Regions from separate parts of the Ruegeria sp. BHSC026 genome, predicted to be linked through region 2. Evidence: riboswitches for the same ligand, from Rfam matches in the RefSeq annotation. Region 2 holds a riboswitch; the other holds the start of a gene.
The links. A riboswitch is a leader RNA that binds a small molecule or an ion and turns the genes downstream of it on or off. The one in region 2 is predicted to bind cobalamin.

Region 1 (10,456 bases), on a different contig from region 2:
CGTGGTCTGCCCGTCGACGGTGGCGTTCAGGGCCAGGATCACTTCGGTGATGTTTTCGGCAGTCACCCGGTCAAGCAGGCGGGGGATGCGCAGGTCATCCGGGCCGACGCCGTCCAGTGCCGAGAGCGTTCCGCCCAGCACATGGTAGCGGCCTTTGAATACCCCTGCGCGTTCCATCGCCCACAGGTCGGCCACGTCTTCGACCACGCACAGCTCACCGGTGGCGCGGTCTTCGGAATTGCAGATGTCGCAGATGTCGGTGGTGCCCACGTTGCCGCAGTTCAGGCACTCGCGCGCGGTGGCGGCGACCTGCTGCATGGCGTCCGACAACGGCGTCAGCAGCAGGGCGCGTTTGCGGATCAGGTGGAGCACCGCCCGCCGGGCCGAGCGCGGCCCCAGCCCCGGCAGCTTGGCCATCAGGTCGATCAGGGCGTCGATGTCACTGTTCGAACTCATGGCCTGTCCTGCGTGGCTTTGGCGGCGGGGGTTTGAGTGGCGAAGATCAGAACGGCAGCTTGATGTCCGCCGGCAGACCCATGCTTTCGGTCAGCTTGGCCATTTCTTCCTGCGACCGCTCGGCCGCTTTGGTCTGCGCATCCTTGATGGCGGCCAGGATCAGGTCCTCGACTACTTCCTTGTCGTCGCTGTTGAAGATCGACGGATCGATGTCCAGACCTTTCAGCTCGCCCTTGGCCGAGGCCGTGGCTTTGACCAGGCCCGCGCCGGATTCGCCGACGACCATGATGGTGTTCAGCTCTTCCTGCATCTGCGCCATCTTGGTCTGCAGTTCCTGCGCGGATTTCATCATCTTGGCCATGTCGCCCAGACCGCCGAGTCCTTTGAGCATCTGTATGTCTCCTGTCATTCGAATTGCGGCCTAAATACGGGCCGTCTGCGTCCTTCACAAGGGCAGCGCGCCTTCTGCGCGGGTGATTAGTCTTCCTCGAATGGATCCCATTCGTCCTCGACCTCGGGCAGGGCTTCGGTTTCGACCTTGGCCGCGCGGTCCTGAGGGGTTTCGATCCGGGTGATGCGGGCCTTGGGGAACTGTGTCAGAACCGCCTGAACCAAAGGGTGTTCTTCGGCCTTGGCCTTCAGCGCCAGCTCGGCCGCGTCGCGCAGTTCGGCGATGGTGGGCGCGTCCCCGTCCGAGACGATCGAGACCGCCCAGCGATTGCCGGTCCAGCGCTGCAGCGCGGACCCGAGCCGCGCGGCCAGGTCGGTGGGGGCCTTTTCGGTGGGCGTGAATTCGATCCGTCCCGGCTGGTACGAGACGAGGCGGACGCCGTTTTCGACCTCGACCAGCAGTTTTACGTCGCGGTTGGCGCGGATCAGTTCGACCACATGCTCAAAAGTTGGATAACGCGCCAGCGCGGTCTGCACGTCCTGGGCCAACGCCGCCGTCGGCGCGCCGCCCACGCCACGCGGGGCCGGCGCATGGGCCGAGGCCGTCGCGGTCACGGGCGGGGCGCTGTTTCCGGCGACCGGAACGCCGCCCCCCGGCCCGCCGACGGGCGGCGGAGGGCTGTCCTGAAGGCGCTTGATCAACTCTTCCGGGCTGGGCAGATCGGCCACATGGGTCAGGCGGATCACCGCCATTTCCGCGGCCATCATGGCGTTGGGGGCGGCCGAGACTTCCTCGAGCGCCTTCAGCAGCATCTGCCACATCCGGGTCAGCACCCGCATCGGCAACGCCTCGGCCATCTGCTGTCCGCGGATGCGCTCATCGGGTGAGACGGTCGGATCTTCTGCCGCGTCAGGGGTGATCTTCACCACCGAGACCCAATGGGTGATTTCGGCCAGATCGCGCAGCACTGCCAGCGGGTCGGCGCCCTCGGCATATTGCGCACCCAGTTCGGTCAGGGCCCCGGCCGCATCGCCACGCAGGATCATGTCCATCAGGTCCAGCACACGGCCCCGGTCGGCCAGCCCCAGCATCGCGCGCACCTGATCGGCGGTGGTTTCGCCGGCGCCATGGCTGATCGCCTGATCCAGCAGCGAGGTCGCATCCCGGGCCGAGCCTTCGGCGGCGCGGGTGATCAAGGCCAGCGCGTCATCCGAGATTTCCGCGCCCTCGGCGGTGGCGATCTTGCGCAGCAGGCCGATCATCACTTCGGGCTCGATCCGACGCAGGTCGAACCGTTGGCAGCGCGACAGCACGGTGACCGGAACCTTGCGGATCTCTGTCGTGGCAAAGATGAACTTCACATGCTCGGGTGGCTCTTCCAGCGTTTTCAGCAGCGCGTTGAAGGCGCTGGTCGACAGCATGTGGACTTCGTCGATGATATAGATCTTGTACCGCGCGCTGGCGGCGCGATAGCGCACGCTGTCGATGATCTCGCGGATGTCGTTCACGCCGGTGCGGCTGGCGGCGTCCATTTCCAGCACGTCCACATGGCGACCTTCCATGATGGCCACGCAATGCTCGCACTGGCCGCAGGGTTCGGTCGTTGGTCCGCCATTGCCGTCGGGGCCGATACAGTTCATGCCCTTGGCGATGATCCGGGCCGTGGTTGTCTTGCCGGTGCCACGGATGCCGGTCATGATGAAGGCCTGCGCGATCCGGTCCGCCTCGAACGCGTTTTTCAGCGTGCGCACCATGGCATCCTGACCGACCAGGTCGGCAAAGGTTTCCGGGCGGTATTTTCGGGCGAGAACCTGATAGGCGGGGCTGGACTGTGTGGTCATGTCTGCTCTGACGGATTCGTACTGACGATGCAGGGTAGAGTTCCCGGTGCCCCGCGTCCACAGCGCCGGTGCAGGTTTTTCGCTTTGGCGGTGGCGCTGGTTGGGCCATACTGGACCAATAGTTTTCAGTGATGCGTTTCCCGAGGGGTGGTTTCGATGTCCAATCTGGTTGTTCATGCCCTGCAGGTCGGGGGCGGTTCGCTTGCCCTGACCTCGATACCCGGCGGAGGCGGCGACTACCGCGGCGACCTGGACCTGATCGGGGGCTGGGCGCCGGGTCTTGTGATCTCGATGACGACTCTGGCCGAGATGGTCGCCGTGGGGGCGGGCGATTTCGGATCGGACATCCAAGGGCGTGCTAGCCGCTGGGCGCATCTGCCGGTCGCCGATTTTTCGGCGCCGGGGGATGAATTTGACGGCCAGTGGCCGCCAGTCAGCGCCGCCGCCCGCCATGCGCTGAGCGGCGGCGGGCGAGTTCTGGTGCATTGCCGGGGGGGCTGTGGACGATCCGGCATGGCCGTTCTGCGCCTGATGATCGAATGTGGCGAAGCCCCGGAACCGGCGCTCAAACGCCTGCGGGCCGTTCGCCCCTGCGCCGTGGAAACCGAGGCGCAGTTGCTCTGGGCCGTGGCGCCGGCTCGGGTTGCTACCCCGGACTGACCGTCAGATGACTGCCGGCAAGGCGTGTTCCGCCAGGGTGGTGGGATCGAGCGCGACCGCCTGCAGCATCGCGCAGGGTGACGTGTCCAGCCCCTGCGCGGGGCAGGCATCGGCCTGATCATTGAACATCAGGTCGGCATAGGCGTCCAGGCTTTGCGTATCTGCCCCTGCGCGTGCGCCGCAATACACCCGGATCAGGTCGGCGCGAGCGTCAAAGCGGGCCATGCAGCCCGGCGTGCAATGGGTCAGTTCGCTGCTGCCTTCCACCCGGAAATCGGGCGAGGTTGCCGCGTCGGCCGCCGCGACCGCCTGCGCGACCGACCGGGCCAGATGCGCCAGCGCTGGGCAGGTCCTGCCCGTGCGTTGGCAGACGGTTGCGGAAAATTCGTGCGTGTTGGTCTTCCAGATCATGATGCGCCCTCCGCGCGCTGGGCGGGGCGGACCGGGGCGGACAGCCGATTTCACGGCCAGACCCTGCCCGGACACCCCGTCCGAGTTTCGGTTTCACGTTTGATGGCAGGTCTCCTGACTTGCGGGTCGTTGCTTTGCCGACCTTCCCAACCTTGCGGTCAGTGGTATCTCGGCATCGCTCTCCGCCTACAGTTGCGGGGGCAGTCCCGGCATTGGCCCGTTCCGATTGTCCCGGGGGGGCCGCACCGTGTTCCCTTTTCATCCCGGCTGAAGGCGCGGGAACCATCACCCAATCGCTAGCGGTCAGGGTCGGGCCGTGTCAAGCCGCATTCAGTCGCGCGGCTGGAACCGGTCCCACGGGACATGCTCGGGCAACCGGCGCAGTACATTCGAATCCCGACGCGCGCGCGCCAGTTGCCAACCGCCCTGCATCATGATGAACAGGGTGTCGGCCGCCATGTCAGGATGCGCGACGCCGAACCGTTCCGCGTGGCCGCGCACCTCGTCGATCCAGCTTTCGTACAGCCGGTCGGCATGGTCGCGGAAGGCCCGGTTGTCGGGGCTTTCGAACAGGGTGGCGGCGATCGGGCAGGTCTCCCATTGCGGCGAGGTGTCGAACATTTTCGCGATCTTGTGGCAAAGGGTGGTGACTCCTGCGCGGAAATCCTGCGCGTCGTTGAACGCCGCCGCGATCATGTCGCGCATCCCGTCCGAAGCCCAGCTGGCCGCAGCGAGGGCAAGATCCTGCTTTCCCTTTGGAAAATGGTGGTACAGCGAGCCTTTGGGCGCCCGGGCCTCGGTCAGGATCTCGGTCAGGCCGACACCGTTGTAGCCCGAGCGCTGGAACAGCCGGGCGGCGGTCTGGGTCAGGCGATCGCGGGTGTTTTGCGGACGTCGGGTCATCTTGCACGCATCTTGACAGGGCTGGACCGATCGGTCCAGATGAAATTATTAGACCAATCGGTCCAGAGCGCTTGGAGGCATGGATGTTGGATTCGCAGCAGACCGTGAAAGTCGAGGATTTCGAGTTTTTGGCGAGCGAGGCAAACCTGTCGGCGCGGCTCTATGCACCGATGGCCATGCCGGAAATCGCGGTCGTACTGAACGGGGCAACCGGCGTGCCGCGGGACTACTACCAGCATTTCGCGCGGTGGCTGGCCGCTGAACGGGGCATGGCCTGCCTGACCTATGACTATCGCGATTTCGGGACATCTCTGAAACGGCGCCTGAAAGACTCGGATGCCACGATGGCCGATTGGGCGCTGAAGGACATGCCGGCGGCGCAGGCCGAGATGCGGCGGCGCTATCCCGATGCCAAGCTTTGGGTCATCGGTCATTCGGTCGGCGGGATGCTGGGGCCGCTTCAGCCCGGGATCGACCGGATCGACCGGATGATCTGCGTGTGTTCGGGGCTGGTGACCCTGGCCGATCATCCCTGGCCCTACAAAGGGTTGGCGAGCCTGTTCTGGTATGGTCATGTGCCGCCTCTGGTGCGTCTGGTGGGCTATCTGCCGGGGCGGATGCTTGGGTTCGGGTCCGACCTGCCATCCGGGGTCTATTGGCAGTGGCGGAAGTGGTGTACGTCACCCGACAGCTATCTGCCGGAACTGGGCGACACGCTTCCGCCGGCCGATTGGGGCCGAATGACGACCCCGGTGGACGTCATCGCCCTGGAGGATGATCAGACGGTTCCGCCGCCGGCGGTCTGGCGGCTGGCCGAGCTGTACGGGCCTGCGGCGCGGCGTCATCTATTGACCCCGGCCGCCTTCGGCCTGCGCGAGGTCGGCCATGTCGGCGCCTTCGCCCGGCGCAGCCGCGCAATCTGGCCGCGGCTGATTGCCTGACGACCAGTCCGGCGGCCCTGCATCAGGGAATGATCGGAAAACAGTGTGCCATGACGGCATCAAGTGAGAGGTTGGACAGCGACCCAAGCGGGGCTCGTTGTGGCTGCTTCCTTCCGGACCTGACCAGGTTGGCGAGGCGCTTGCCCGCGCCAACCTCTCGACCGCCGATATAGGCATCACGCAGGCGCTTGGCAACCCGTCACGGCCACAGCCGGATCCGGAGAAAGCCCTGGTCGTCCAACCCAAGCGGCTCGGGGCTGAAAGCGGCCAGTTCATCCAGGTATTTCTCGGCGCCCGGTCCGGTGCGCAGCACGGCCGCACGCCCGTGGAAACCGGTCAGGGAAAAGCTGGCCGGAGCATCTTCGAGCGGATCGCGTTCCAGCGCTCCGGACAGGTAATCCCGGACGATCGCGCGGATATTCATACGCGGCATCTGGATCGCCGGATTTTGCCGCAGGATCGGGAAATTGCCACCGCCATTGGTCCGATAGTTGTTGACGGCCACGACATAGGCCTGTTCCGGCGTAACCGGGGTGCCGTGATGGCAAAGGTTTCGTATCCGCCCATTCTCGTTACCGGTCCGGTGTCCGCCAAGGTCGAAACGCGGCGGGCATGACGGATCGATTTTGTAGGTCACCCCGTGCAGAACGTCAAAATTGTGCCCGGTCGCCTGCGGGTCTATCAGGTCTGCTTCGCGGGCGCCGTCGATTTGCCGGTAGACTGCTGCCGACATTTCCAGCCAATCCCGCAACTGCGCACCGGTAACGACGACCGCGCGCAACTCATTGGGAAACACATGCAGATCCGACACGTGGCGCAGGAACACGTCGCCCCGCGGAACATCGGTGAAATGGCGTGGCCCGGCCCGACCCCCGAATTTGGACGGTGCTACGCTCGACAGCAGCGGAAGGTTTTCCAACTTCGACTCTTTCAGAACCGGCCGCAGCGCTGCGGCCTGGGCGGCGGCGACCAAGGCCAGGCCGCGATCCAGCCCGCAGAAAGTGAAATAGCTGTGCATGGCCTGCTCCGTCCGCCCGACCGGCGATGCCGCACGGCGGCGTGTCCGTGCGTGTCCGGTTTGAAACACTTGCATCATCTCGGGGTCTTCGGGCACAGGCCCCGCATCCGGCTGCGCAGGCTGAACAGAGCGGAGTCGGCCGGATTTCGCGACGATTTTCCACCTTGTCGCATCTCGCTCCAGCGTCAGGTCGATCACGCCCAGATGCGTTCCGGCGGTTCCGGGCATGACCACGGGCTTGCCGTGGATCAGACCGTTTTGCAGGTCCATGCTGGCCACCGGGTCCGGGACGTCTGCGGGAAACAGCATGTGCGTGTGCCCGGCCACGATGGCATCCACGCCGGCCAGAGCGGCCAACTGGATCACCACGTTTTCGGACATGGGGGCAGGTTCGGCGTCACCAAGGCCGCAATGGGCAAGGGCAATCACCAGGTCACAGCCGCGGTCGCGCAGTTCGGCAATGCAGGTCCGGGCGGTGGAAATCGAATCGGCGACCTCGACCTGCCCGTCCAGATGGTGTGCTTCCCACCGGGCGGTCTGCGGCGGCAGGATCGAAAAAACGCCGACGCGCAGCGGAACCTCTTGGCCGCCGACCCGCATCCGACGTGTTAGTACGACCCAGGGCTGCCAGGCCTGCGCCCGTCCAATGCGCCGGAGATTGCCGCACAGCACCGGAAACGGCGCGTGTTCGACGATGGCTTCCAGAACGGGCAGCCCGAAGCTGAAATCGTGGTTGCCAAGCGCGATTGCGTCATAGCCCAGTTTCTCGAAAGCCGACAACAGCGGATGCTGAGGGCCGGGCTGGTCGGCGGCCCAATCACCCAGCAACGTGCCTTGCAGCGCGTCGCCGTTGTCGAACAGCAGTACTTCGGCGCCCGACTGCCGGGCCTCTTGCCGGGCGGCGCGGATCAGGCTGGCCGTGCGGGTCAGCCCGATGGCCTGGTCCGGCTGGTCGGCGTAATAGTCGAAGCTGGTCAGATTCATGTGCAGGTCCGTCGTCGCCAGGATGCGAAGGACGGATTGGATCGCTTGGCCATGCGCTTGGTGCGCCAAGGTTTTTGTTTTCAACTGCTCTGCTTTTGTGCGTTGTTTGAAATGCGTGTTCGCCGAAAGGTAGAATATCCGTTTATTTGCCGGGCATCCATGTGTCTTTTTTGCAGGCGGTGCCGAACGGCGGCCTTGGCTTGGGCATTGCGCTGGGCCGACAGTCGTGGCAGCCCTTGAGCCAATCGCAGGAGCATGGACATGAAACGGGCAGAGCAGGTTACATTCGGCGGATCGGGGCTGCACCGTGCCGCTGATATTCGCGCCAACGGCGAAGAACTGGAGGCGGCCCGCAGGGACCCGATGTCGCGCTGCCTGTTGCTGTGGCGGGGCAAGATCTTGGTGCAGGGCGGCGATCTGGATCAGCTGGCCTGGGTGCCGATGACCCACGCTCTGGTGCAGAGCGGCCCCGGGGGGGCCGTCGAACAGCCCGTTTTCATGGGGAAGTCCGACGCGGGCGCGCCCTTGTTTGCCGCCGACATATCTGATTGGCCGGCCGACGGGCTGGACTTGTCTGGAGTCGGGGCCTTTGTCGATCGCTCCGAGCAGCAGCATCCGAACCTGCCCACCGGTCATGTCTTTGCCGAGCTGCGTCGCATCATGACCCGTCTGTCGCCCCGCGATGCCGAAATCGCCGCGACGGCGAAGGCGGTGATCGGCTGGCACGAAACCCATCGGTTCTGCGCCCGGTGCGGAACCCGCAGCGCCCCGGCACAGGGCGGCTGGCAGCGGGCTTGCCCCGAATGTGGCGCCCAGCACTTCCCGCGCACCGATCCGGTGGTCATCATGCTGGTCACCTTTGGCGACGCAGTGCTGATGGGGCGCTCGCCCGGCTGGCCCGAGGGGATGTATTCACTGTTGGCCGGATTCGTCGAACCGGGCGAAACGCTCGAGGCCGCCGTGCGACGCGAGGTCATGGAAGAAGCCGGCGTGCCGGTCGGTGCGGTCAGCTATCTGGCCAGCCAGCCCTGGCCGTTTCCAGCTTCGCTGATGTTTGGATGTGCGGCACAGGCCCTGTCGCAGCGGCTGATGATCGATCCGGTCGAGATCGAAGACGCGATCTGGGTGTCGCGCGCTGACATGATGCAGGCCTTTGCCGGGGAACACCCGCGGTTGATGCCGGCGCGAAAAGGCGCGATCGCGCATTTTCTTCTGCGCAACTGGCTTGCGGATACACTGGACTAGCGAGACACTGGCAAAAATACCGAACGATCAAGGCGTACATGCAGTTTTCGGCACAGGAAGACATTCAGGTCCCCATCTCGGACGTTTTCGAGATGGTCGCGGATTTCGGGCGTTTCGAACGCATGGCCCTGCGGCGCGGGACCGAGGTGCGGCGGACCTTCGATACGCCTTCCCCCGGGGTCGGCGCCTGTTGGGATGCCGAATTCAAGGTGCGCGGTCGAACGCGCCGCATGTCGGTCGAACTGGCCGAGTTCGAACGCCCGTCGCTGATGCGGTTCGTGGCCGCGGGTAAGGGCATGACCAGCCTGACCACGGTCGAGTTGCTGCCGCTGTCGCAGCGGCACACGAGGTTGTCCATCGAAATGTCGCTGGCCGCCCAGACTTTGCCCGCACGGCTGTTGCTGCAATCGTTCAAGCTGGGAAAAACTCGGTTTCGCCGCCAGTTCCAGTTGCGGCTGGGTGATTTCGCCCGCGAAATGGAAACCCGGTACGCGCACGGGGGCTGACGGCGCCCGGCCGCAAGTCGCTAGCCCCGAGGCCGCGCGGCGGGATAGACCCCCAGTATTTCGACATTCGTGGTGAAATGCTGCAACTCGTCCATCGCCAACTGCACGTTGCGGTCGTCGGGATGGCCGACGATGTCGGCATAGAATTGCGTCGCCGTGAAGGAACCGTCGACCATGTAGCTTTCCAGCTTGGTCATGTTGATGCCGTTCGTCGCGAACCCGCCAAGCGCCTTGTACAGCGCCGCCGGGATGTTGCGGACCTGGAAGACGAAGCTGGTGATCATGCCATGCGCACCCCGGCGCGTCTCGTCCACTTCGCGCGACATGACAAGGAACCGGGTGGTGTTGTCGTCATTGTCCTCGATATGCCGAGCCAGAACGTTCAGCCCATAGATCTCGCCCGCCAGTTCGCTGGCAAGGGCTGCCGAGTGTTTGTCTCCGGCCTCGGCAACCTCGCGCGCGGCGCGGGCATTGTCGGGGCTGACCCGGCCCCGGATGCCGTGTTCCTGCAGAAAGCCCGCGCATTGCGGCAGCAGGACCAGGTGTGAATGCGCCTCGGTAATGTCTTCAAGCGTTGCGCCGGGGACCGCCAGAAGGTTGATGTGCACACGCACGAAGGCTTCGTCGATAATGTGCAGCCCGCTGTGCGGCAGCAAACGGTGGATGTCGGCGACGCGGCCATAGGTGGTGTTCTCGACCGGCAGCATCGCCAGATCGGCCTGGCCCGACCGGACCGATTCGATCACGTCCTCGAAGGTGCGGCAGGGCAGGGGCTCCATGTCGGGGCGGGCCATGCGGCAGGCTTCGTGGCTGTAGGCGCCGGGTTCGCCCTGAAATGCGATGCGATTGGTCATTTGGTCGATTCCGTGCAACAAGTTACAGAATTGGGCGTTTGGTCGCGGTGTCTATACCTTGCCTCTTGCAAGGGGAAGCCTTAGACACCCCGCAGACAGCTGAAATGGACTCGCGATCAATGTTTGACACGATGACAGTTACCAAGGCCGCAGCCGGCCTGTTCGGTGCCTTTCTTTTCTTCCTCCTGGCGAAATGGGGGGCTGACGTTCTGTATAGCACGGACGCGCATGGTGAAATGGCCGCCT
Region 2 (10,456 bases):
GCGGTAATGCTCAGCCCGGTTGCATCCTCGAGCCGTCGAATGACGTTGGGCGACAGCTCGCGCGCGCCATAGCGGGCGATGGCGTCGTCGAAAATCTTGATCATCAACGGGTTCATCTCCAACGGCACGCCGGCGCGGTCTGCGACCTCCTGGAACAGGCCGATATCCTTTTTCACCAGGTCCATGGTGAAGGAAATGTCGCGCGAGCCGTTCAGGATCACTTGGCTTTCGGTCTCATGCACGAAGGACGTACCGGACGAGATCTTGATCGCCTCGTAGGTGGTGTTCAGGTCCATCCCGGCGGCCTTGGCGGTCACCAGCGCCTCGGCGCAGGTGATCAGGTTGGCTGTGGCCAGATAGTTGGTCAACACCTTCAGAACCGAGGCAGTGCCCAGATCGCCGGTATGCAGGATGCGCCGGCCCATCGTCGTCAGGAACGGCAGAATCCGCTCGAACGTGGCCCGGTCGCAGCCCGCGAAGATCGAGATATTGCCCGTGGCCGCCCGGTGGCACCCGCCCGAAACCGGGCAGTCCACCGCCGCGCCGCCGCGTTCGATCACCATGGCCCCAAGCCGTTTGACCTCGGCCTCATCGGTGGTGGACATCTCCATCCAGATCTTGCCGTGGCTCACCTCGGGCAGCATCTGCTGCATCACCGCGTCCGAGGCAGCGGGCGACGGCAGGCAGGTGATGACCGCATCGCAATCGCGCATCATCTGGGCCGGGCTTTCGCCGGCCTTGGCCCCCTTGGCCGCGAATTCCGCCACAAGATCGGGGTTCAGGTCGTACACCGTCAGGTCGATACCGTTGCGCAGCAGCGACCCCGACAGCTTGCCCCCCACATTGCCCAAACCGATGAACCCGACCTTCATGTTCTGCCCTCCCGCAGGCGCGTTTTCGTTGGCCCGAGTATTTCCGTTGCCCATCGACAAAAGAAACGAATAATAAAGCTATCTATACAAAAATTATTTTGGTGCTGAATGGACCGCCTGCCCAATCCGGCGTGGTTGCGCAGCTTCGAGACCGCCGCCCGCCACCTGAATTTCACCACTGCCGCGCAAGAACTGGGCCTGACCCAGACGGCGGTATCGCTGCATATCCGCTCGCTCGAGGCGGACCTCGGGCAGCCGCTTTTTGCCCGCAACGCGCGACACCTGTCGCTGACCGAGCTGGGCCAGTCGTATGCACTGACCGTGCGCCGGGCGCTGTCGGATATCGCGCTGTCCACCAACAGCCTATTCGGCCCCGCCTCGCGACAGGCGCTGACCATCCGGGCGGCGATATCGACGATGACCTACTGGATCGCGGCCGAGCTGCCCGCGTTCAGCGCCCAGCACCCCGAGATCCCGGTGCGGCTTGTGTCGCATATCTGGAACGACTCGGCCACGCCCGCGGATGTAGACGTGGAAATCCGGCTGGGCTATGGCGACTGGCCCGGTGTTGCGGCGGACCGACTGTGCTCGGAACGGCTGGTGCCCGTCTGCCGGGCGCAGGACTCGTCGCCAGACCTGCAAAACGGCCCGTTGATCCACATTCTGGGGTACGAGGACAACTGGGCGCGGTACTTCGAGGCCACGGGCATCGACCTGCCCGACCGCCCCGCGCGCCATTCGGCGGATACGACCGTCACGGCGCTGCAACTGGTGATGGCCGGCGCGGGCTACGCCACCGTTCTGGAGCGGTTCGCGCGCAACGCCATCGCCCAGGGTGCGCCGATCCGGATTGCGGGGCCGGCGATTCCCTTTGCCCAGTCGCATTACCTGATCCGCAGCGTCAGCGCGGCGCCTCCGTCCATCCCTGCCCAGTTGTTCCTGGCCTGGCTGCGCGACTGCCTGGCCAGCGATGCCGCGGATTGATCCTGGCAAGTCGCTTTTTCGATCCGAGGCAAGGCACTTGGCCCCGCGCGCTTGACAACCCCCCTGCCCGTGCCGCATGTCGCTTGCGTTGGTGTCTGTGCAAGCAGATGAAAAGGGAATGCGTCAGCGGTTTTCCGTCAAACGCAGCCGCCCCCGCGACCGTGACCGGAGAGGGTGCCCAAATGCCACTGGCCGCAGGCCGGGAAGGCAGGACATCCGACAGAGCACCGCTCTGACATCCGCAAGCCGGGAGACCTGCCAACGCCCGAAGACAAACCGGACGGGGTGTTCCGGTGTCGGGCCCATGTCGGCAACGTGGCCCGCGCATACCCCGTCCCCCGACAACCAATAGAGGGGGGATGAGAGACGTGACCGAGACCGCACCAGTCGAGCTGCTGGTCTGCACCACCTGCCGACGCGGGCTGCCCATCGAGGATGACGCCCAGCGCCCCGGCACGCTGCTGCACAAGGCGCTGGCCGCAGCCGACCTGCCCGAAGGCATCACCCTGAAGCCGGTCGAATGCCTGTCTAACTGCGATCAGGGCTGCTCAATCGTTCTGCGAGGCGGGCCGTCGCGCTGGACCTTCGTCTACGAGAACCTGAACGAATCCGACCATGTCGAGATCATTGTCGAAGGCGCCACCAAGTACTTGGCCACCGAAGATGGCCTTGTGAGATGGCGCGACCGCCCCGAACATTTCCGCAAGAACTGCGCCGCCCGCATTCCCCCGATTGGAGCCTGAGCATGAGCACCCTCGAAAAACTTCCCGTCACCGTCATCACCGGCTTTCTCGGCTCGGGCAAGACCACGCTGATCCGCCACCTGATGCAGAACCCGCAGGGCAAGCGCCTGGCCGTGGTGGTCAACGAATTCGGCGATGTGGGTGTCGATGGCGAAATCCTGAAGAGCTGCGCCATCCCCGAATGCCCGGCGGAAAACATCATGGAACTGGCCAATGGCTGCATCTGTTGCACCGTGGCTGATGACTTCATCCCCACGATCGAGGCGCTGATGGCGCTGGACCCGCGCCCTGATCACATCCTGATCGAAACCAGCGGTCTGGCCTTGCCGAAACCGCTGCTCAAGGCGTTCGACTGGCCCGATATCCGTTCCAAGATCACCGTGGACGGCGTGATCGCCCTGGCCGATGCCGAGGCCGTGGCCGCAGGCCGCTTTGCCCCGAATGTCGCGGCGGTGGACGCCCAGCGCATGGCCGATGACTCGATCGACCACGAAACACCCCTGTCCGAGGTGTTCGAGGACCAGATCTCGTGCGCCGACATCATCCTGCTGACCAAGCCCGACCTGGCCCGCCCCGAAGGCGTGGCCAAAGCGCGCGAGATCATCGCCGCCGAGGCGCCCCGCCCCCTGCCCGTGGTCGAAGTGGCCGAAGGTGCGGTAGACGTGCGCGTGGTGCTGGGGCTAGGCGCCGCGGCCGAGGACGACATGGACGCCCGCCCCTCGCATCACGATGGCCATGACGACCACGAACATGATGATTTCGAAAGCATCGTGGTCGAACTGCCCGAACAGACCGACCCGGCGCAGTTGGTCGCCAATATCGAACGTCTGGCGAACGAGCTGAACATCCTGCGGGTCAAGGGCTATGCCGCCGTTCAGGGCAAGCCGATGCGTCTGCTGGTCCAGGCGGTCGGCGCGCGGGTGCGGCACCAGTATGACCGCCCGTGGAAACCGGACGAAGAGCGCCGCTCGCGCCTTGTGGTCATCGCCGAGCATCACGACATCGACGAATCCGCGATCCGTGGCATCCTGACAGGCGTCACCGAGGCCGTCGAGTAAGCACCAATGCACGTCGTCTTCCGCGAAAGCCACGGGCTCGAAGAAACCGAGACCCCGACCGATCTGGGCCAGAGCCCGGCGGATCTGGTGGTGTTGTCCTTTTCGGATAGCGATCTGGGTGCTTTCGCGGCCGGCTGGCATCGCGGCGGCGGGCCCGAGGGGCGGATGCCCTCGTTGCGGCTGGCGAACCTGACGGCGCTGAAACATCCGCTGTCGGTCGATACCTATGTCGAGCAGACGCTGGAGGGCGCCAAGGGCATCCTGATCCGCCTGATCGGCGGCGTGCCCTACTGGTCCTACGGGTTGCAGCAGGTGCTGGCGCTGGCGCAGGCCAAGGGCATCGCGCTGGCGGTGCTGCCCGCCGACGGGCGCGAGGATACGCGGCTGGACGATTATTCGACCCTGCCGGTCTCGACCCTGCGGCGACTGGCGCATCTGTGCGACACCGGTGGCGAGGTCGCGGCCCAAGCCGCACTGGCGCAGATGGCGCTGGCGGCGGGGCTCTATGCCGGGCCGGTTATGGGGGCCAAGACCCTGCCCGAATGCGGAGCGTGGTGCCCGGATCGCGGTGTGATCGCACCCGAGGACGCCTTCGCGGGCGAAGGCCGGCGCATCATCGTGACCTTCTACCGCGCCTATCTGACTTCGGCCGATACCGCGCCGGTAGCGGCCCTGATCCGGGAAGTCCGCTCGCGGGGTCATCAGGCGGTGGGGCTGTTCGCACCCTCGCTCAAAGCGCCTGCGGCGGCGCAATGGCTGGCTGAGAACATCCCAGCGATGGCGCCCTCGGCCATCATCAATGCCACCTCGTTTTCGGGCAAGGGCGCGTCGGGCACATCGCCCTTGGACGTGGCGGGCGTGCCGGTGTTTCAGGTCGCTCTGGCCACTTCGCGCCGCAAGGCCTGGGCTGAGGCCGAGCGCGGCCTGTCGCCTGCCGATCTGGCCATGCATGTTGTGCTGCCCGAGGTGGACGGGCGCATCTCGGCCGGTGTCGCCTCGTTCAAGGAACCGGGCAAGCGCGACCCGCATCTTGAGTACTCCCGCTTCGCCCACCGCCCCGAGCCCGACCGGATTGCCGCCATCGTCGACCGGGCGATGGCCTGGGTGGACCTGGCCGAGAAACCAAAGGCGCAACAGGTACCCGCGCTGGTCCTGTCCACCTATCCCGGCAAGGACTGGCAGATGGCCCATGCGGTGGGGCTGGACGCGCTGGCCTCGGCCGAGGCGATCCTGTCCGACCTGCAGGGCGCGGGGTATGACACCGCCCCCGCCCAGCCGATTGCCGACACGCTGCTGGACGCCCGGATTTCATGGCCGGTCTCGGCATACCGCGCCGCACTTGCGCAACTGCCAGAAGCGTTGCGCGCCGATCTGGAAACCGTCTGGGGTGCGCCCGAGGATGACCCGGCCTGCGCCGATGGGGCATTCCACTTCACCGCGCTTCGGCGCGGCAAGGCGCTGGTGGCGCTGCAGCCCGAACGCGGCACTCCGGAATTGCGGGACGACGAATATCACGACCTGTCGCGCACGCCCCGGCACGGATATGTGGCCTTTTACCTGTGGCTGAGGCACGGGTTGGGGACGGATGCGCTGATTCATATCGGCGCACACGGAACGTTGGAATGGCTGCCGGGCAAATCGGTGGCGCTCTCGGCGGAATGCTGGCCCGAGGCGCTGATCGGCGATCTGCCGGTGATCTACCCGTTCATCGTGAACGATCCGGGCGAAGCCGCGCAGGCCAAGCGCCGGATCGGGGCCGTCACGCTGGGCCACATCCCGCCGCCGATGAAGCAGAGCAGCACGCCCGACCGCATGGTGCGGTTGGAATCGCTGCTGGACGAGTTCTCGAACGCCGACGGGCTGGACCCCAAGCGGCGCGACCTGCTGCAGGCCGATATCCGTGACGAGGCCCGCGCCATCGGGCTCGAGGCCGATCTGGGGCTGGATCAGGCCACCAGCACCGCCGAGGCGATCACCCGCATCGACCGTTTCGTCTGTGACATCAAGGAAAGCCAGTTCGGCGACGGGCTGCATGTCTTTGGCCGCGCGCCGCAGAGTGCGGGCAATTTCGACACTGCCGCGTCGGCACAGGCCGAACGGCAGGCCCTGCTGGATGCTTTGGCCGGCAAACGGATCGAGGCCGGGCCGTCCGGCTCGCCCTATCGCGGGCGCACCGACGTGCTGCCCACGGGCCGCAACCTGTTCACCACCGATCCGCGCTCCGTCCCGACCCGCGCGGCCTATGCGCAGGGGGTGAAACTGGCCGAAGAACTGGTGCGCCGCCACCTGCAGGAGGAAGGCGACTATCCCAAGGGCCTGATCGTCGATCTGTGGGGCTCGGCCACGATGCGTACGGCGGGCGAGGAATTCGCCATGGCGCTGCACCTGCTGGGCGTCAAACCGGTCTGGGATCCGGGGTCGGAGCGCGTGAGCGGGATCGAGGTTCTGCCGATCACCGATCTGGAGCGCCCCCGGCTGGACGTGACTCTGCGCGTCTCGGGCCTGTTCCGCGACGTGTTCCCGACCCTGTCGGCCCTGTTCGGACAGGCGGTCCGGGCGCTGTCGGAACGCGACGAGGCGCCCGACTGGAACCCCTATGCGGGTCAGCCGCCCACCGCCCGCGTCTATGGCCCGGCGCCAGGCAGCTATGGGCTGAACATGACCCACCTGTCGGAAACCTATACAGACGAGGCGCGCGCGCAGGCCGGTCAGGCCTGGCTGGACGCCAGTGCCTTTGCCTTCGAGGGCGAGCACATCGCCCACGACCCCGACGGGATCACCCAGCGCGTGGCGCAGGCCGACAGTTTCGTGCACCTGCAGGACCTGACCGAAACCGACCTGCTGCTGGCAAACGACTATGCCACGCACGAGGCCGGCTTTGCCGCCGCCAAAAAGCTGACCGGCGGGCAGGCGCAGTTGTATCATCTGGACAATACGCGCCCTGAAACACCCCGCGCCCGCACTCTGCCCGAGGAAATCAGCCGCGTGGTCCATGCGCGCGCCGCCAATCCTGACTGGATCACCGGGATGCAGCGCCACGGCTTCCGCGGTGCGGCCGAGATCGCGGCAACGCTCGACCACATGGCGTCTTTCGCGCATTTGTCAGGCAGCGTCGCCCCGCATCTGTTCGACCTCTACCACGATGCGACCTTGGGCAACCCCGAGGTGGACGCGTTCCTGCAGCAGGCCAATCCGCAGGCCCATCAAGCCATGCAGGACCGGTTCCGCGCGCTGTACGAGGCCGGGCTGTGGAACACCCGCCGCAACTCGATCCGCGCCGATCTGGAGGGGCTGGGATGAGCGCCCCGGTCGTTCAGGGCTGGTGCCCCGGCGCGCATCGCCCGATGATGTCCGGCGACGGGTTGGTGGTACGGGTGCGCCCGCGTCTGGCCCGGCTGAGCGCCGCGCAGACGCTGGGGCTGTGTGATCTGGCCCTGCGGTTCGGCAACGGGACCATCGACCTGACCAACCGCGCCAACCTGCAACTGCGCGGCGTGGCCGAGACGGACCATCATGCGCTGCTGGCCGAGCTGTCGGCGCTGAACCTTCTGGATCCTGAACCGGGGCTTGAGACCCGGCGCAACATCCTTGTGTCGCCGCTGTATCAACCGGGCGACCTGACCACGCGCCTGACACAGGCATTGGTCGACCGGCTGGGCGACCTGCCCGCCCTGCCCGCCAAGTTCGGCTTTGCGGTGGATACCGACCAGGCGCGGCTGCTGGCCGGGGACTCGGCCGATATTCGGCTGGAGCGGGGACCTTCGGGCCTGATCCTGCGCGCCGACGGGGCCGAGACCGGCCGTTTGGTGACCGAGGACGCGGCGATCGACTGCGTGATCGAACTGGCCCAGTGGTTCGCCGAGCGCTTCACTTCTGACACCCGCCGCATGGCCCGTCTGATCGCAGCGCAGGAGCTGCCCAAGGAATGGCAGGGCCACGCCCCCGGACCCACGGCCCACCCGCTGCAACCCGGCAATAGCGCAATCGGCCCGATCTACGGCGCGGCCTTCGGGCAACTGCCCGCCGACAACCTGCGCGCGCTGGTCGAAGCCTCGGGCGCCGCTGCCCTGCGTGTCACGCCCTGGCGGTTGTTCCTGCTGGAAGGCGGGGCGGCGACCCCCGCCCCGGCCTTCGTGACCGACGGCGCCGACCCCCTGTTGGCCACCGACGCCTGCCCCGGCGCGCCATTCTGCCCGCAGGCGCAGGCCGAGACCCGCGCCATCGCCCGCGCGCTGGCCCCGCGTGTGTCCGGCAGCCTGCATGTCTCGGGCTGCGCAAAAGGCTGCGCGCGCATGGGCGCAGCCGATCTGACGCTGGTGGGCCGCGACGGGCGCTTTGATCTTGTAAAACACGGCCGCGCGGGAGATGAGCCCCTGCAGCGCGGGCTGGACCCCGAAACACTGAAGACCATGGACCTGACCTGATGCCCTATGAATACGAAACCGACGGCGCGGCGATCTACAAGCAATCCTTCGCCACGATCCGGGCCGAGGCCGATCTGGCCCGTTTCGACCCCGACGAAGAGCAGGTCGCCGTCCGCATGATCCATGCCGCCGGGATGGTCGGTCTGGAAGAGTTCATCCATTTCTCACCCGGCTTCGTGGGCACCGCGCGCGCGGCGCTGGAGAACGGCGCGCCGATCCTGTGCGACGCGCGGATGGTGTCCGAAGGCGTCACCCGCTTTCGCCTGCCCGCCGACAATCAGATCATCTGCACGCTGCAGGACGAGCGCGTGCGCCCGCTGGCCGAGAAGATGGGCAACACCCGATCCGCCGCCGCGCTGGAACTGTGGCGCCCGCACCTTGAAGGCGCGCTTGTCGCCATCGGCAACGCGCCCACGGCGCTGTTTCACCTGCTGAACATGCTCGAGGACCCAGACTGCCCCCGCCCCGCCGCGATCATCGGCTGCCCGGTGGGATTTGTCGGCGCGGTCGAATCCAAGGACGCGCTGTGGGAGGCCCAGCCCGTCCCCAGCTGCATCGTCAAGGGTCGTCTGGGCGGCAGCGCCATCACCGTCGCCGCGATCAACGCCATCGCAAGCCGGGCGGAATGACCATGGGCACGATCTATGGCGTGGGCCTCGGCCCAGGCGATCCCGATTTGATGAGCGTCCGGGCCGACCGCCTGTTGCGCAACGCGAAACACGTGGCCTATTTCCGCAAGCCCGGCCGAAGCGGGCAGGCGCGCAAGATCGTCAACGGGATGATCCGCGACGATGCGGTCGAGTTTCCCATGGAATACCCAGTCACAACCGAGATCCCGGTCTCCGATCCGCGCTACAACGCGCTTCTGGCCGAGTTCTACGAACGCTGCACCGCGCGCTTGAAAGAACTGGCCGATCAGGGCGAGGACGTGGTGGTGTTGTGCGAGGGAGACCCGTTCTTTTATGGCTCGTTCATGCATCTCTACACCCGCCTGCGCGACGTGGTGCCCGTCGAGGTGGTGCCGGCGATCACCGGCATGTCGGGCGCTTGGACGGCCTCGGGTGATCCGATCACCTGGGGCGACGACATCCTGACGGTGCTGATGGGCACCCTGCCCGAAGAGGTTCTGGCCGACCGAATGGCGCGCACCGACGCGCTGGTGGTTATGAAGATCGGCCGCAACATCGACAAGGTGAAACGCGCGCTCAAAACGGCGGGCCTGTTCGACCGGGCCTGGATCGTGGAATACGCGCAGATGCCCAACCAGACCGTCCGCAAGCTGAGCGACGCCTGCACCGAGGTCACGCCCTATTTCTCGATCATCATCGTGCACGGACAGGGGCGGCGGCCATGAACGGCTGGGTCAAGATCGCCGGGCTTGGCCCCGGAAACGAGGCGCTGGTGACCCCCGAGGTGACCGCCGCCTTGGCCGATGCGACTGATGTGGTGGGCTATATTCCCTACGTCGCGCGGGTGGCTGAACGGCCGGGCCTGACCCTGCACGCCAGCGATAACCGGGTCGAGATCGACCGCTCGCAGCACGCGCTGCGCATGGCGGCCGAGGGCAAGCGGGTGGTCGTGGTCTCGTCGGGCGACCCGGGCGTGTTTGCCATGGCTGCCGCCGTGTTCGAGGCGCTGGAAAACGGCCCCGACACCTGGCACGAGATCCCTGTCGAGGTTCTGCCCGGCATCACCGCCATGCTGGCCGCCGCGGCCCGGGCGGGCGCGCCGCTGGGCCATGATTTCTGCGCCATCAACCTCAGCGACAACCTCAAGCCCTGGGCCGTGATCGAGAAACGCCTGCGGCTGGCCGCGCAGGCCGATTTCGCAATGGCCTTTTACAATCCCCGCTCGAAGTCGCGGCCTGAAGGCTTTGTAAAGACGCTGGAAATCCTACGGCAGGAATGCGAGCCCGAGCGTCTGATCCTGTTCGCTCGCGCCGTATCGCGCCCAGACGAGGCGATCCGCATCGCGACCCTGGCCGAGGCAACGCCCGACATGGCCGACATGCAGACGGTGGTGATCGTCGGCTCGTCGCTGACCCGCGTCATCGACCGGCCCATCGGCCCCATCGTCTATACTCCAAGGTCCACGCCGGAATGAGCCAGCCAGTCCAGAACCTGCGGCACGCTTGTCAACTCGACCCGGCGGGGCAGCCTGGGCCGGTCGATCATCAGCACCGGGATGCCCAACGCTCGCGCGGCGTCCAGCTTGGCGCGGGCCCCGGTGCCGCCAGCGTTCTTGGACACCACCAGTTCGGTTCGGTGCCAGCGCATCAGCGCCGTGTCGTCCTGAACGGAGAACGGCCCGCGCGACACGACGACCTCGCAATCGGCAAAGGGCAACGCGCCGGGTTCATCGACCAGCCGCAGAAG

Region 1: it holds a riboswitch for cobalamin, as region 2 does, so the genes downstream of both, AC2FME_RS07690 (hypothetical protein) here and AC2FME_RS13485 (DUF1636 family protein) in region 2, are expected to answer to the same signal.

The regions. Positions count from the first base shown of each region.
Region 1 covers NZ_JBXWRV010000004.1:285,713-296,168, forward strand. The annotation lists gene recR (recombination mediator RecR) at 1-456, opposite strand, end outside; gene AC2FME_RS07675 (YbaB/EbfC family nucleoid-associated protein) at 503-847, opposite strand; gene AC2FME_RS07680 (DNA polymerase III subunit gamma/tau) at 934-2,688, opposite strand; gene AC2FME_RS07685 (protein-tyrosine phosphatase family protein) at 2,845-3,348, shown strand; gene AC2FME_RS07690 (hypothetical protein) at 3,352-3,759, opposite strand; cobalamin riboswitch at 3,847-4,061, opposite strand; gene AC2FME_RS07695 (TetR/AcrR family transcriptional regulator) at 4,090-4,662, opposite strand; gene AC2FME_RS07700 (alpha/beta hydrolase family protein) at 4,746-5,603, shown strand; RNA gene ffs (signal recognition particle sRNA small type) at 5,666-5,762, opposite strand; gene AC2FME_RS07710 (bifunctional 2',3'-cyclic-nucleotide 2'-phosphodiesterase/3'-nucleotidase) at 5,803-7,689, opposite strand; gene nudC (NAD(+) diphosphatase) at 7,867-8,850, shown strand; gene AC2FME_RS07720 (SRPBCC family protein) at 8,889-9,356, shown strand; gene AC2FME_RS07725 (prephenate dehydratase) at 9,377-10,210, opposite strand; gene AC2FME_RS07730 (c-type cytochrome) at 10,330-10,456, shown strand, end outside.
Region 2 covers NZ_JBXWRV010000011.1:608-11,063, forward strand. The annotation lists gene AC2FME_RS13475 (NAD(P)-dependent oxidoreductase) at 1-872, opposite strand, end outside; gene AC2FME_RS13480 (LysR family transcriptional regulator) at 981-1,856, shown strand; cobalamin riboswitch at 1,929-2,133, shown strand; gene AC2FME_RS13485 (DUF1636 family protein) at 2,216-2,599, shown strand; gene cobW (cobalamin biosynthesis protein CobW) at 2,602-3,657, shown strand; gene cobN (cobaltochelatase subunit CobN) at 3,664-6,957, shown strand; gene cobG (precorrin-3B synthase) at 6,954-8,081, shown strand; gene AC2FME_RS13505 (precorrin-8X methylmutase) at 8,081-8,710, shown strand; gene AC2FME_RS13510 (precorrin-2 C(20)-methyltransferase) at 8,707-9,435, shown strand; gene cobJ (precorrin-3B C(17)-methyltransferase) at 9,432-10,184, shown strand; gene AC2FME_RS13520 (cobalt-precorrin-6A reductase) at 10,157-10,456, opposite strand, start outside.